Regions from separate parts of the Lysinibacillus sp. Y5S-8 genome, predicted to be linked through region 2. Evidence: riboswitches for the same ligand, from Rfam matches in the RefSeq annotation. Region 2 holds a riboswitch; each other region holds the start of a gene.

Region 1 (4,401 bases), 450 kb from region 2:
GGCGCTAATAAAAAGCCTACTTCCTGTAGTTTCTCCGTAATACGTTCAGGGGCAGTCGTTGGGATTTTCAAATGGATTTGATGGTCTGGTGTATATTCCATCGTTCCCTCTTCCCCAACGACCTCTGCTAACGTCATCATTTGCTGAGGTGTGAAAAACTTATTCACCACTCCTGGGCTTACAGCTAATTCAAAAATTGATTCTATTTTTTGCTGTACAAGCTTCGGCGTTACTTTGACTGCACTTGTTCCTTTCACCATTGCGAGTGCCGCTGTAGCCATTTCAAGTGCTGTTTTTTTCGGCTTTGGCGTAGCGGCTACACTGGGTTTATTAAAACGCCCTGCATTAGGATCTGCTGTAAAGTCTTGTCGTGCAGTCCCTGTCTCTTGGTTCATTGCCCAAGGTTCATTTTCTTCACGTAAACGTTGATGTGGACGTAATGGTTGTTTTTCTTCACCCAATGTATATTTACGTTGATAGCCACGTGGTGTAATCATTTTATTGTCATAGAAAAATGTCGACGAATTACCAATAATGACTGTCGTCAGCATTCCAATATCATGCTCCAGCATTTCGGCTAATGTTGTCATCGTCACTTCTTGACGATCGCGGTAAGCACTTTTCACAAGTCCTACTGGTGTGTCAGGCGAACGATACTCTAAGAGAATGCGCTGTGCTTCGACAATTTGTCTTGTTCGGCGACCGCTTTTTGGGTTGTATAAAGCGATTACAAAATCCGCCATAGCGGCTGCCTCGACGCGCTTGGCAATTAAATTCCATGGTGTTAGATGGTCACTTAAACTAATCGTACAGGCATCATGCATAATCGGGGCACCAAGTAAGCTAGCACATGAATTGATAGCAGAAATACCAGGGACAATTTCTACCTCAATCCCCGTTGCTTCTGTCCAGCCTAGCTCAATCAATACCTCATACACTAATCCCGCCATACCATAGACACCCGCATCACCACTTGAAATGACTGAGACAATGCTTCCAGCCTCTGCTTGGCGAACCGCTTCCTGCGCACGGGACACCTCTTCGGTCATTCCAGTACTGACAATCGACTTCGCACTGACTAAATCTTGAATCAACTCCACGTAGGTTTTGTAGCCTATGATCATATCACTTTGTTGTAATGCCTCTACCGCCCGTGTCGTAATATGCTTAAAGTCTCCAGGTCCAAAGCCCACTACGAAAATTTTTCCTTTTTGCGCCATGTTGTTACCCCTCTTTCACCTTTTCGATCCCTTTAATGGCTGTCGTTTGTGCTGTACGCTGTAATGTACCTTCACGAAGTGTAAAGACATGTTCGTTGTATAAGGATTCATGATGTAAATCTTGTACGAGTGTTCTAGCATGCTCTGTTGATGGTACACGATACCAATTCCCTTGCGGATAGGCGATGACCACACAAGCATCCTTGCATCGTCCATTACAGCGCGTTCTTGTTGTATGTATCTCTTGATCAAGTGCTTGCTGTTGTATTTCTTCTCGAATAGCTAGGGTAATTTCCTCCCCACCTTTGTTCATGCAGCTACTACCATTACAAATAAAGAGATGTGTTTTCATCCCCTCTAAATTCCATGTTGTCATCTTCTGTCTCCCCTCATTTGCTTTCTGGAAAAAGAAAAACCTTTACTCTAATTACGGAGAGTAAAGGTTTTGTAGAAGCCAAATAAAAACGAATAAAATAAAATACAGGTACTCGCTCTCGCTTCAACTTCTCCCTCCGAAAAGTTTGCATGCACAATCAAATAAGCAGGTTTCCTGACTTAAGCTTCATTTTACTATCGCGCCTTCCCAAGTTTGCACCAGTGGCTTTGCGATTTCATCAGCTATTACAGTAGCGGGGGCTGTATTGGATTTTCACCAATTTCCCTATTATCTCGAGTTATTCGAGCACTTATCGACGTTTTATATGAAATTTATTATCTTCTTTATAGAATAGAAAACTGTCTCTATCATATCTCATTATTTTAAAATTTCAATATTTCTATAAAAATTTATGACAATTTTATCAATTTTGTGTGTAGACCGGGTATAAAAATTATAATATCTCCTTATTTATGACAATTCAGTAGTTATCAGAATTTTCTCCATTGACCTTCAATTGAAAATATTTTTAAAAAAAGTATAGCATATTTATGGAAAATCATGTTACACTTTGTCGTGAAATCTCACAACTTAATGTTTTTTCGGTGTAAAATACTTATCATTTTGCTTAAAAGGGAAGCCGGTTTGAGTCCGGCGCGGTCCCGCCACTGTATTAGGGAGCTTTATAGAACATGTCACTGTCCAACGGATGGGAAGACCTATAAAGTGTTGAACTAGAGCCAGGAGACCTGCCGAAAAATATGTGATCGTTTCAGCCTACGAGGATAGGTGTGCGGCTTAGCAGATGAGAATGTTATTTGCTTTTTTAGCTATGCACTTTTCCAACAACGGAGAAGTGCTTTTTTATTTACGCACGCTACATTCTAAAAATCTATTAGTAAGGAGGAAAGCTGTTGAAATTTTCATGGTGGAAACTTAGTTATTTTTTATTGGCCTTTTTACTCGTGCCAAAACGTGCCTTTGCTATGCATATCATGGAAGGTTTTTTACCAATCGAATGGGCTATTTTTTGGTGGGTCATCTCTATCCCATTTATTATTCTAGGATTGCGCTCCATTCGCAAAACGATTGAAGAAAACCCTGAAACCAAAATGCTTTTAGGTCTTTCAGGAGCCTTTGCTTTTGTGCTGTCGGCGTTAAAAATCCCTTCGGTTACAGGTAGTTGCTCCCACCCAACTGGTGTTGGACTTGGAACGGTTTTATTCGGACCTCTAGCTATGAGTGTCATCGGAACGATTGTTTTATTATTCCAATCTTTATTATTAGCACATGGTGGGATTACCACTTTAGGAGCGAACGCCTTCTCTATGGCGATTGTAGGCCCATTTATTGCTTACTTTGTCTTTAAAGGGGCTCAAAAAATAGGGTTGTCATTTTCACTAGCTGTTTTTTTTGCTGCGATGCTTGGTGACTTAGGTACATATGTTGTGACTTCTGTACAGTTAGCATTAGCCTTCCCTTCAGAGGTTGGCGGCTTTATGGCATCGTTTACAAAGTTCGCAGGTATTTTTGCCTTAACTCAAATTCCGTTAGCGGTGAGTGAAGGAATTTTAACGGTCATTGTGATGAATTTCTTGAAAAAGTACAATGTCAGCGAATTAAAAATGTTGCGTGTTTTCTCAACAAAGGAGGCACATTAGTAGATGAAACGAAATTTATTACTATTAGCGATTGTTGTGCTGTTAGCTATCATTCCATTGTTTATACAAAAAGGTGCAGAATTTGGTGGTGCTGATGGAGAGGCAGAAGCAGCCATTGGCGAAATCAATGCAGAATATGAACCGTGGTTTGAAAGCTTATGGGAGCCACCAAGTGGTGAAATTGAAAGCTTATTATTCGTGCTACAGGCAGCTATTGGAGCTGGTTTTATTGGCTACTTCATCGGCTATATGCGCGGCAAGCATAAAGAAGGTTAACCATTATGTTACTCATTGATAAGTATGCGTATCTTAATAAGCTAGCGTCCGTTCATCCGCTAGAAAAAATGATATTTTCAATTGGTCTACTTCTCGCAACGCTCATCATGAGAGATGAACGACTTTCACTCATTACATTTTTTGTAATGAGTGCTTTTATCATTTTAGGTGCAAAAATTCCGCTTACCTACTATGTTAAGTTATTATTGCTACCTGGATTTTTCTTACTAACAAGTCTTGTATCCATCTTGCTGTCAATCACACCAGCAACTCATGTATTACCTGCCCATCTGTGGTCTTTTACGTGGATGAATTGGACAATTTTCATCGGAAAAGCAAGTGCCCTATCCGCCCAACAATTGTTCTTTATTGTCCTTGGCAGTATTAGTTGTTTATACTTTTTGATTTTGACCACATCCGTACAAGGGATTTGCTATGTGCTCCGACAATGGCGACTGCCCTCTTTATTGGTTGAGCTTATTGAACTAACCTATCGTTTTATTTTTATATTTTTAGAAAGCATGTACAAAATACATCTTGCCCAGCAAGCGCGCCTTGGCTACCATTCTCCAATGCAATGGCTACGCTCCGTATCCATGCTTATTGTGGCGCTATTTGCTGAAATGTTTCAGCGTAGTCGTGAGCTTAATAATGCCATGCAGTCACGGGGTGGCGAAGCCGTCTACTGGCAAGAGATGGGCTCCTATAGCAAGAAAAATTGGCTAGGCATGGCGACACTATTCCTATTCCTGATTGTATATGGAGGGTACTTCTCATGACAGCATTCTATTTTGAACTAAACCGCTTGTCCTATGCCTATGCAGATGGTACGAAGGCGTTGTCAGACATTACTTTACACATTCCAAAA
Region 2 (4,401 bases):
TGACAAGCAGCTACAGCTTGGCATCGACATGGTGACAGTTGGCGATTTTACGTATTACGATAGAATGTTAGATACAGCATTAATGTTTGGTCTCATCCCAAAACGCTTTAACTGGCAGGGAGGGAAAGTAGATTTATCTACCTACTACAGCGTAGCAAGAGGGAATAAAACAGCTGTAGCTAGTGAGATGACAAAATGGTTTAATACAAACTATCACTATATTGTTCCTGAATACGAGGGACAGGCCTTGAAACTAACAGAAAATAAAGTGTTGGCCGATTTCATAGAGGCGAAAGAAACGTACGGTATTATTGCAAAGCCAACATTGATTGGTCCCTATACATTCTGCAAGTTAACAAAAGGCTATAGCAAATTCACACAGGTTGAATACTTATTAGCTCTAATACCGCTCTATACGCAAGTATTAAAAGAATTAGTGGAGGCAGGTGCAAATTGGATTCAACTAGAAGAGCCATCACTTGTCACAACCCTTGATCCAGCAGACATCAAGCTTGTGCAAGAGATTTACGACCAGTTAGCCGTTGCCGTTCCAGAAGCGAAAATCATGCTGCAAACTTATTTTGAAGCATTATGCGGCTATGAAACATTGATTACATTGCCTGTAGAAGGATTTGGCCTAGACTTTGTTCATGGCTATAAAGGAAATATGGAGTCACTTCGTCAATATGGTTTCCCTCAGGACAAAGTATTGGCAGTCGGGGTTGTTAATGGACGTGATATTTGGCGTTCCAACTTAGCGGAGGTCAATGCTACAATTCAGGCAATTGAGCATTTAAGTAATGCATCAGAGCTATGGATTCAACCATCCAGCAATCTACAACATGTACCGATCACAACTGCTCTTGAAAATGAGATTGACCCTGTTCTGAAGCATGCCTTAGCCTTCGCAGATGAAAAGATTGTAGAAATCACGGAGCTAACTAAATGTAGACGAGATACAGAGGGTATCTTACAGCATAATTTTTCTGAAAGTATGAAGGCAATTGAGGCTCTAAAAAACCATCCAATCCGTCAAAACAAGTTGATCCATCAAGCAGTTCAAACTGTGACAACGCAAGATTTTGAACGACATAGTGAATTTGCTCAGCGTCAAAAGATGCAGCAGCAAGCGTTAGCGTTACCGCTATTTCCAACAACGACAATCGGAAGCTTCCCACAATCTGATGAGGTGAAAAGGAATCGTAATGCTTGGCGTAAAAAACAATTATCGAATGAAGCCTACGAAGCATTTATAGAGCAGGAAACAAAACGCTGGATTACGATACAAGAGGAACTAGATATCGATGTACTCGTTCACGGTGAATTTGAGCGTACAGACATGGTTGAATACTTTGGTGAAAAGCTGACTGGCTTTGCCTTTACAAAAAAAGCTTGGGTCGTTTCCTATGGCTCGCGCTGTGTCAAGCCACCGATCATTTATGGAGATGTTGCGTGGTCGTCAGCAATAACTGTAAAAGAGTCAGCCTATGCTCAAAGCTTAACAAAGCGCTTTGTAAAAGGTATGCTGACAGGACCAGTGACGATATTAAATTGGTCCTTTGTGCGAGACGATCTGTCACGTAAAGATGTCGCTTATCAAATTGCATTAGCACTTCGCAAAGAGGTTGAGGCACTAGAAAACGCAGGTATTTCAATTATTCAAGTGGATGAGCCAGCTCTAAGAGAAGGTTTACCGCTACGAAAAGAAGAATGGGGAGCTTACTTAGAATGGGCTGTTAATTCCTTTAAGCTGGCTACAGCTAGTGTCAAAGATGAAACACAAATCCATACACATATGTGCTACTGCGAATTTAACGATTTCATCGAACCGATTAGTGCACTTGATGCAGACGTGATTTCCATTGAAACATCAAGAAGTCACGGGGAGCTCATTACATCACTGCAAGGGCAACCTTATCAAAAGGGCATTGGCTTAGGCGTTTATGATATTCATAGTCCTCGTGTGCCAAGCAAGGAAGAAATGCTAACTATTATGAGAGATAGTTTACAGGTGTTAGATCGCCATCAATTTTGGGTGAACCCAGATTGTGGTTTAAAAACAAGAAAAGAAACTGAAACTGTTGCGGCTTTGGCTAATATGGTTGCTGCAACGAAAACATTACGCCAGGAAGTACAACAATCTATCTCGAGATAACGACATCATTTTATAAATCTACTACAACTACTACATCTTCTCTCCGAAATACAACAAAGACCAGGAAAAAAGGGACCTGGTCTTTTGTTGTTTCATTCTTTTAAGATTTTTATTATATTCAGAAAATAAAATTGACGTGAACAATCGAGCATGTTATGTTTATAACGAATTTCATAGCGATCATTACAAGTTTGAGTGAAAAAGACTTTCATTCAATTAAAAGGAAAATGGGTGTAAATCCCATGCTGTCCCGCAGCTGTAAATGAGGAGTTTTGTTTCAAATACCACTGAGTGATTACTTGGGAAGGTGAAGCAAAATCATGATTCATGAGCCAGAATGCCTGCTTGTAAGGAGATTCATTGATGATCTACGAAAGATAGGGAGATGGATGGAGGCTTACTCATTGTAAGTTTTTCTGTCCTTATTCTTTTTTAGAATAAGGTTTTTTTAGTTTGATTCAGCAAATGTTTTGGTAGTGGCACATACAGAAGACTTCTTTTTCTATAGAAGAAGATAAATAGTCAATGGCTGTTTAAATGCCCTCTGAACGTCAAAAAGCACCACGTCCTATGGCAATGTCGGTGTGTCTAAAGCCTCTAGCGGATATCACAAACTTTGAAAAGGTGTTAGCACAATGCAGATCAACTTCTACTCGTTAGCTCGAAAAATTTGAACGCATTGTTGATACCTTCTTTCCATCTATCTATAAGTAGATTCATTTGTACCACGAATAGAGATAGGAGACAGAAAATGAGATTGACTAAGTATGTACTTCCCTTCATCCTTGTGTTAACTTTCAGCGTACTTGCTGGTTGTACAAGCACAGATCAAGAAAAGGGAGAGACAGGAACACAGCAAACAAATGAAAAAATGATAACAATTGGGTGGCCATTAGATGTCGGCCCTTTGAACCCCCATACATATTTACCCAATCAAATGACCGCACAAGCGATGGTCTATGAATCCTTGGTGGAATACAACGACGATGGAACTGTTAGCCCAAAGCTAGCTGAAAGCTGGGACATATCAGAAGATAAAACTACTTATACTTTTCATTTAAGAAAAGATGTTAAGTATTCAGACGGAACTGCGTTTAATGCAGATAATGTGATTCGTAATTTCAATGCAGTATTAGCGGATCGGGACATGCATTCTTGGATGGGTATGGTCAACCATATGAAAGAGGTTGTGAAAGTGGATGATTTTACAATTCGCTTGCAATTAGATGAACCTTATTATCCTGTCTTAAACGAGCTTGCCTTTGTAAGACCATTCCGTTTTTTAGGGGATAATGGATTCCCAGCCGGAGATGCGACACAAGATTCGATCAAGGCACCTATTGGAACAGGTCCATGGGTATTAACCGAGTACAAAAAAGATGAATATGCTTTATTTAGTCGCAACGAAAACTATTGGGGAGAAAAGCCTCTCGTAGAACAAATTAAAGTTAAAATTATCCCAGATTCAGAATCGATTTCATTAGCATTTGAAAACGAGGAATTAGATTTAATTTATGGTCGTGGCATCATTAGTTTAGATAACTATACGTATTTAAAAGATAGCAGTAAATACAAAACCGCTACCTCTGAGCCTTTGTCTACGAAAGCGTTACTCTTCAATACTCAGTCGGGTCCGTTAGCCGAATTAAAGGTTCGTCAGGCCATTCAATATGCTATCAATAAGGAACAAATGGTTGACAGTATTACACATGGTACAGAAAAAGTGGCTAACACATTATTTTGGGATGCCATTCCTTATGCCAATATAGAGTTAGCACCAATCTTATATAATCCTGAAAAAGCGCAGCAACTACTAGATGAGGCAGGGTGGACGTTACAGAAGGGCGAAAAAATTCGTTCGAAAAACGGGCAACCATTATCATTAGATTTAATCTACATCGCAACAGATGCAATCCAAAAGCCAATGGCGGAATTAATGCAAGGTGAACTAGCAAAAATAGGGGTACAGTTGAACTTAGAAGGTGCAGATGTGATGGTCGGTCTTCAAAAATTAATGGATGATCAGGTGGATATTAATTTCTGGCGTACAAACGGACCACCAACCGATCCACATAGCTTTGCAAATGAGTCAGCTACGCCAAATGCTAGTGGTGTTTATGAGGCAAAATTAGGCTTACCTAACGCCACAGACATCGATACGAAAATCCATCAATTATTAGTGGGAACAGATGAAGAGGAACGAGTGCAGCTTTACACGGATATTTTATCCATATTCCATGATCAAG
Region 3 (4,401 bases), 1.1 Mb from region 2:
GCTATTGATAGCTTAAAACAAAATTCACGCCGCTATGCAAAAAGACAACTTACCTATTTTCGCAATAAAATGGATGTCCATTTTATTACGACGGATGAACAATTATAAAAATTAAGAAAAATTTCTAAAAATTACTAATTGATAAATTGGTAGAACATGCTACTATAGGAGTGAAGAGGTAGAAAGTTAGTGGGGAGGCTATTTGATGAAATCAATCAACTTGCAAGATACGTTCTTGAACCAACTACGTAAAAACAGTGTTTTTGTAACTGTATTTCTGTTAAATGGATTTCAGTTAAAAGGGACTGTGAAATCATATGACAATTTTACAGTTTTATTAATGGATGCTGAAAATAAGCAGCACCTAATCTACAAGCACGCCATTTCTACATTCGTTCCAGCAAAACAAATAGAGTTTTTAGAGACAGAAGGATAAAAAATTGTTAAACAGCTTGTGTTCACCACACTGGCTGTTTTTTTTGTTACAAGCTATAATGTAAGTGGAATTTGAAATTTTGGAGGAAAAAAGTTCATGAAATCAATGGAAACAACACAATTACTAGAACGATTAGATGCAAATGAGGACCTATATATTATTGATGTACGTGAAGAGGATGAAGTAGCACACGGCATGATTCCTGGTGCCAAGCACATTGCCCTTGGGACAATCCCGGAACGTTTAGAGGAATTAGACGTAGAAAAGTCATATATTGTTGTTTGTAAGGCTGGTGCTCGTTCTGCTAATGCATGTGCTTATTTAGAAGCGCAAGGATTTGATGTAACAAATCTTGAAGGCGGCATGCTAGCTTACGATGGAGAATTAGAATTTAAATAAATGCCAAAATGAAAAACAAAACCATCCATAGCATTTTTGTGAAGGGTGAAAATGGATTTCCGTTGCAGGCTACTTGCTTTCCTGTGAGCGAGCGCCGAGCCGCTTCCTCCGTGCAGGGGCTCGCCTGTCTCTTTATCCCACGGGAGTCAAGTAGCCTTCCACTCCAATCTATAAAAATTTAGCAAAGGTCTTCACTACGGCTCGTATGAAAGAGAAAAGACACTTTTACATATGGTTGATTGGAGTGGAGCCAGCGTCACTCCTAGAGGATTTAGCGTCACAGAGGAGACCTTGTAGCGAACGCAGTGAGTGAAGCGGCTCATCGGACGCCCCCTGGAAAGGACGCTGGCGGAACGGAAATCAACCCCTTGCCTTTCAAAGTGGCTGTTTCTATCATTGACATCACCTTTTTTATATACTTATTTTCGGAGTGTGTTCATGATGAGGCTGAAATTTTTTTCAAAGTTACTATACGGATTCACATTTTTTTGCCCACGAACCTTTGAAGCATAACTGGAAAAATTTAAACCAGCACCATATATTTGTAAAGCACCATTCGCAAGATCCCCATTTTGAAGAAGCTCAAGACCATCTTTTAAGAAATTTTCACTCTCATCGAAGTGACATTCCGTCATGTATTTATCCCCGCTATAATATAACTTCAGATTTTCGATGATTATATTCGCTGTTTCGTTACTTATGTTAGCATTGACATTCATTAATAACTGATTGATTGGTTTCACTAACTGAGCGTAGTGACTATCATAATTTTCACAAGTCTCCGCAATAGCATTTCTCAATTCTCTTGCATTCATCCTAACTCCTCCTCAAAGAAAATTTATGACCTATCTTACATTGTACATACTCATAATAGTATGAAGGGATTAGTGACCCCTTTCTTTATAAAACTTACTCTTTAATTTTCAGAAATATGTTACAATTATATAGGTGAAGGAGGGATTTTGTATGTTTCGTTCAATAGCACCCCCAACAATGTCTTTACAGTAGAATCTACTGTTTAGGCATACAATAACAGTTTGCTCATTTTCAATAGATTCTACTGTATAGGTTAATACTTTATACGTAGAAAGTAGGAATTTGTAATGAGCGGAAAATTAGCATTTGTATTATCCATGATTATTTTTGGAGCAGTTGGTGTTTTTGCCAAGTATATTCCTTTATCTTCAAGTGAAATCGCTTTTTGGATGAGTTTAATAGGTGCTCATTTTTTAGTAGTGATTTTTATTTATAAAAAGGAAAGTTTTTCGAAATTAGAGATTATAAAAAATAAATGGAAATTAATACTTTCTAGTATCGCCTTGAGTGGGAACTGGATTTTTTTATTTCAGGCTTATAAAGCAACAACGATTGCCAATGCTGCATTGAGTTATTATTTTGCACCAGTACTCGTTATCTGTTTATCTCCAATTATTTTAAAAGAGAAGCTAGTTGGCAGAAAAATAATATATGTCTGTGTGGCCCTTATTGGACTATATTTGATTGTCCAAAGTCAAGGCACTGGGGACAGTGAGCATTTTATAGGCATTGTCTACGGTCTTATCGCGGCATGCTTTTACACAGCGCTAACATTGACAAATAAATTTATATGCGGCTTAAAGGAACCAGAAAATACAATGATTCAACTTTCTTTAGCAGCATTTTTCCTTGGCTTCTATCTAATTGGAACTACAGGATTTCAGGTCATGAAAATCAGTTTTGAGTCAGTCCTATTATTAATTACATTAGGCATTGTCCATGCAGGGGTTGGATTTTTATTGTTCTTTTTAGGCATGTCACAGTTAAAAGGACAAAGTATAGCCATTCTTAGCTATATTGATCCACTGACATCATTAGTAATTTCCACGATGATTATAGGAGAAAAAATGGCGCTTCTACAAATAATAGGAGCGGTCCTATTATTAGGCTCAACATTGCTAAGCGAAATAGAAAAAGAATAGGTAACCGAAGAAATGGTACAAGGCAAGTATTCTAATATTGACAGAAAAAATACGCTGTCGTAGATTATAAATAGTTTAATAAAAGCATTAGGTGCCCAATAGGGAGAATAGGGAATAAAGTGAAAAACTTTAGCGGACCCGCCACTGTATAAGGGAGTGTCATCGTAAATGCCACTAGCGAATCGCTGGGAAGGCACGATGATATGTTGAGCTTGAGCCAGGAGACCTGCCTACTTGCTTCAGAAGTATATAGATGATGGAAAAGTCTGTAGTTTATTTGTCATGACAATAAACTACAGACTTTTTATTTTGTCTTCATGTAGAACGAGAGGAGAAACAATAATGCAATTATTACAAGACACGATTCAAAATATCCCAGGGGCTGATATGGATAGTATGGAGCAAGCTAGAAAGCGAATTGATGCGCTTTGTAAGCCCCCAGGTAGCTTGGGTAAACTAGAATCACTTGCCGTACAGCTTTCAGGCATAACAGGACAACTATATCCAATGGTCGACAAAAAAGTGATGATTGTCTGTGCAGCAGATCATGGCGTTTGTGAGGAAGGCATAACAACGAATCCACAAGATGTTACGGTCTTTCAAACATTAAATTTTCCTAAGGGAGGTACAGGCGTTTGTGCGATTGCGGGCATTACCAATGCAAAGGTAGTAACAGTAGATGTTGGGGTAAAAGAAGATATTCCGCTTGATGCAGGTGTCATCATTCATAAAATTAAACATGGCACAGATAACATGGCACAGGGCCCTGCTATGTCAAGAGAAGAGGCTATTCAATCCATTGAAGTGGGGATTCATGTGGCAACAGATGAAATCACAAAAGGAGCCAACCTACTTGGAACAGGTGAAATGGGCATTGGTAATACAACGCCGAGCACTGCCATATTAGCTGCTTTGACTGGCTATGACCCTATTGAAATAACAGGGTTTGGTGCAGGAGTTGGTCAAGGAGGGATTGCTCATAAAGCAGCAGTAATTGAAAAAGCAATTACTCTCAACCAACCCAATCCTAACGATATTATTGATGTTCTAGCTAAAGTTGGAGGGCTAGAGATTGGGGCTATGGCTGGTATCATGCTGGCTGCCGCAAGTCACCGAAAACCTGTTATTATTGATGGTTTTATTTCGACTATTGCTGCGCTTATTGCTTATCAAATTGAACCGAAAGTAAAAGACTTTATCATACCTTCCCATGCTTCAGAGGAACCAGGGGCTAAAATTGCCGCATCATTACTTGGTGTAGAGCCAATGCTGCATATGAACATGCGATTAGGCGAAGGCTCTGGTGCTGCTCTAGCCTTTCCTCTTTTAGATGCTGCTTGTTCTATGATGAAAAATATGGTGACATTAGAAGAAGCCATGAATCTTTTGGCTAAATAGTTACTGAATAACAAATAAGCGCAAATAGTTAATGAACTCTTTGCGCTTATTCATTTTTTTATTCAATTACAGTATCTATGCCCGATTCAACCTACGCAAAGGCAAACGCCACTTCATCATATAGGAAAGAATGCGTAATGCTGTAATCACTGCAAATAATACATAAAGGAAAATGTCTCCTGTCAAAACTTCAAATCCGATAACAAGCCC

Evidence for each region. Region 2 has a riboswitch for cobalamin ahead of nikA (nickel ABC transporter substrate-binding protein). Riboswitches for the same ligand answer to the same signal wherever they lie in the genome.
Region 1: another riboswitch for cobalamin. It lies ahead of V6670_RS13670 ((2Fe-2S) ferredoxin domain-containing protein); the one in region 2 lies ahead of nikA (nickel ABC transporter substrate-binding protein).
Region 3: another riboswitch for cobalamin. It lies ahead of cobT (nicotinate-nucleotide--dimethylbenzimidazole phosphoribosyltransferase); the one in region 2 lies ahead of nikA (nickel ABC transporter substrate-binding protein).

The regions. Positions count from the first base shown of each region.
Region 1 covers NZ_CP145889.1:2,814,899-2,819,299, forward strand. The annotation lists gene cobJ (precorrin-3B C(17)-methyltransferase) at 1-1,220, opposite strand, end outside; gene V6670_RS13670 ((2Fe-2S) ferredoxin domain-containing protein) at 1,225-1,596, opposite strand; cobalamin riboswitch at 1,743-1,925, opposite strand; cobalamin riboswitch at 2,183-2,368, shown strand; gene V6670_RS13675 (energy-coupling factor ABC transporter permease) at 2,511-3,257, shown strand; gene V6670_RS13680 (energy-coupling factor ABC transporter substrate-binding protein) at 3,261-3,533, shown strand; gene cbiQ (cobalt ECF transporter T component CbiQ) at 3,539-4,312, shown strand; gene V6670_RS13690 (ATP-binding cassette domain-containing protein) at 4,309-4,401, shown strand, end outside.
Region 2 covers NZ_CP145889.1:2,364,334-2,368,734, forward strand. The annotation lists gene metE (5-methyltetrahydropteroyltriglutamate--homocysteine S-methyltransferase) at 1-2,155, shown strand, start outside; cobalamin riboswitch at 2,326-2,519, shown strand; gene nikA (nickel ABC transporter substrate-binding protein) at 2,907-4,401, shown strand, end outside.
Region 3 covers NZ_CP145889.1:1,256,463-1,260,863, forward strand. The annotation lists gene miaA (tRNA (adenosine(37)-N6)-dimethylallyltransferase MiaA) at 1-108, shown strand, start outside; gene hfq (RNA chaperone Hfq) at 206-436, shown strand; gene V6670_RS05845 (rhodanese-like domain-containing protein) at 533-835, shown strand; gene V6670_RS05850 (hypothetical protein) at 1,255-1,650, opposite strand; gene V6670_RS05855 (DMT family transporter) at 1,939-2,793, shown strand; cobalamin riboswitch at 2,866-3,042, shown strand; gene cobT (nicotinate-nucleotide--dimethylbenzimidazole phosphoribosyltransferase) at 3,136-4,191, shown strand; gene V6670_RS05865 (trimeric intracellular cation channel family protein) at 4,267-4,401, opposite strand, start outside.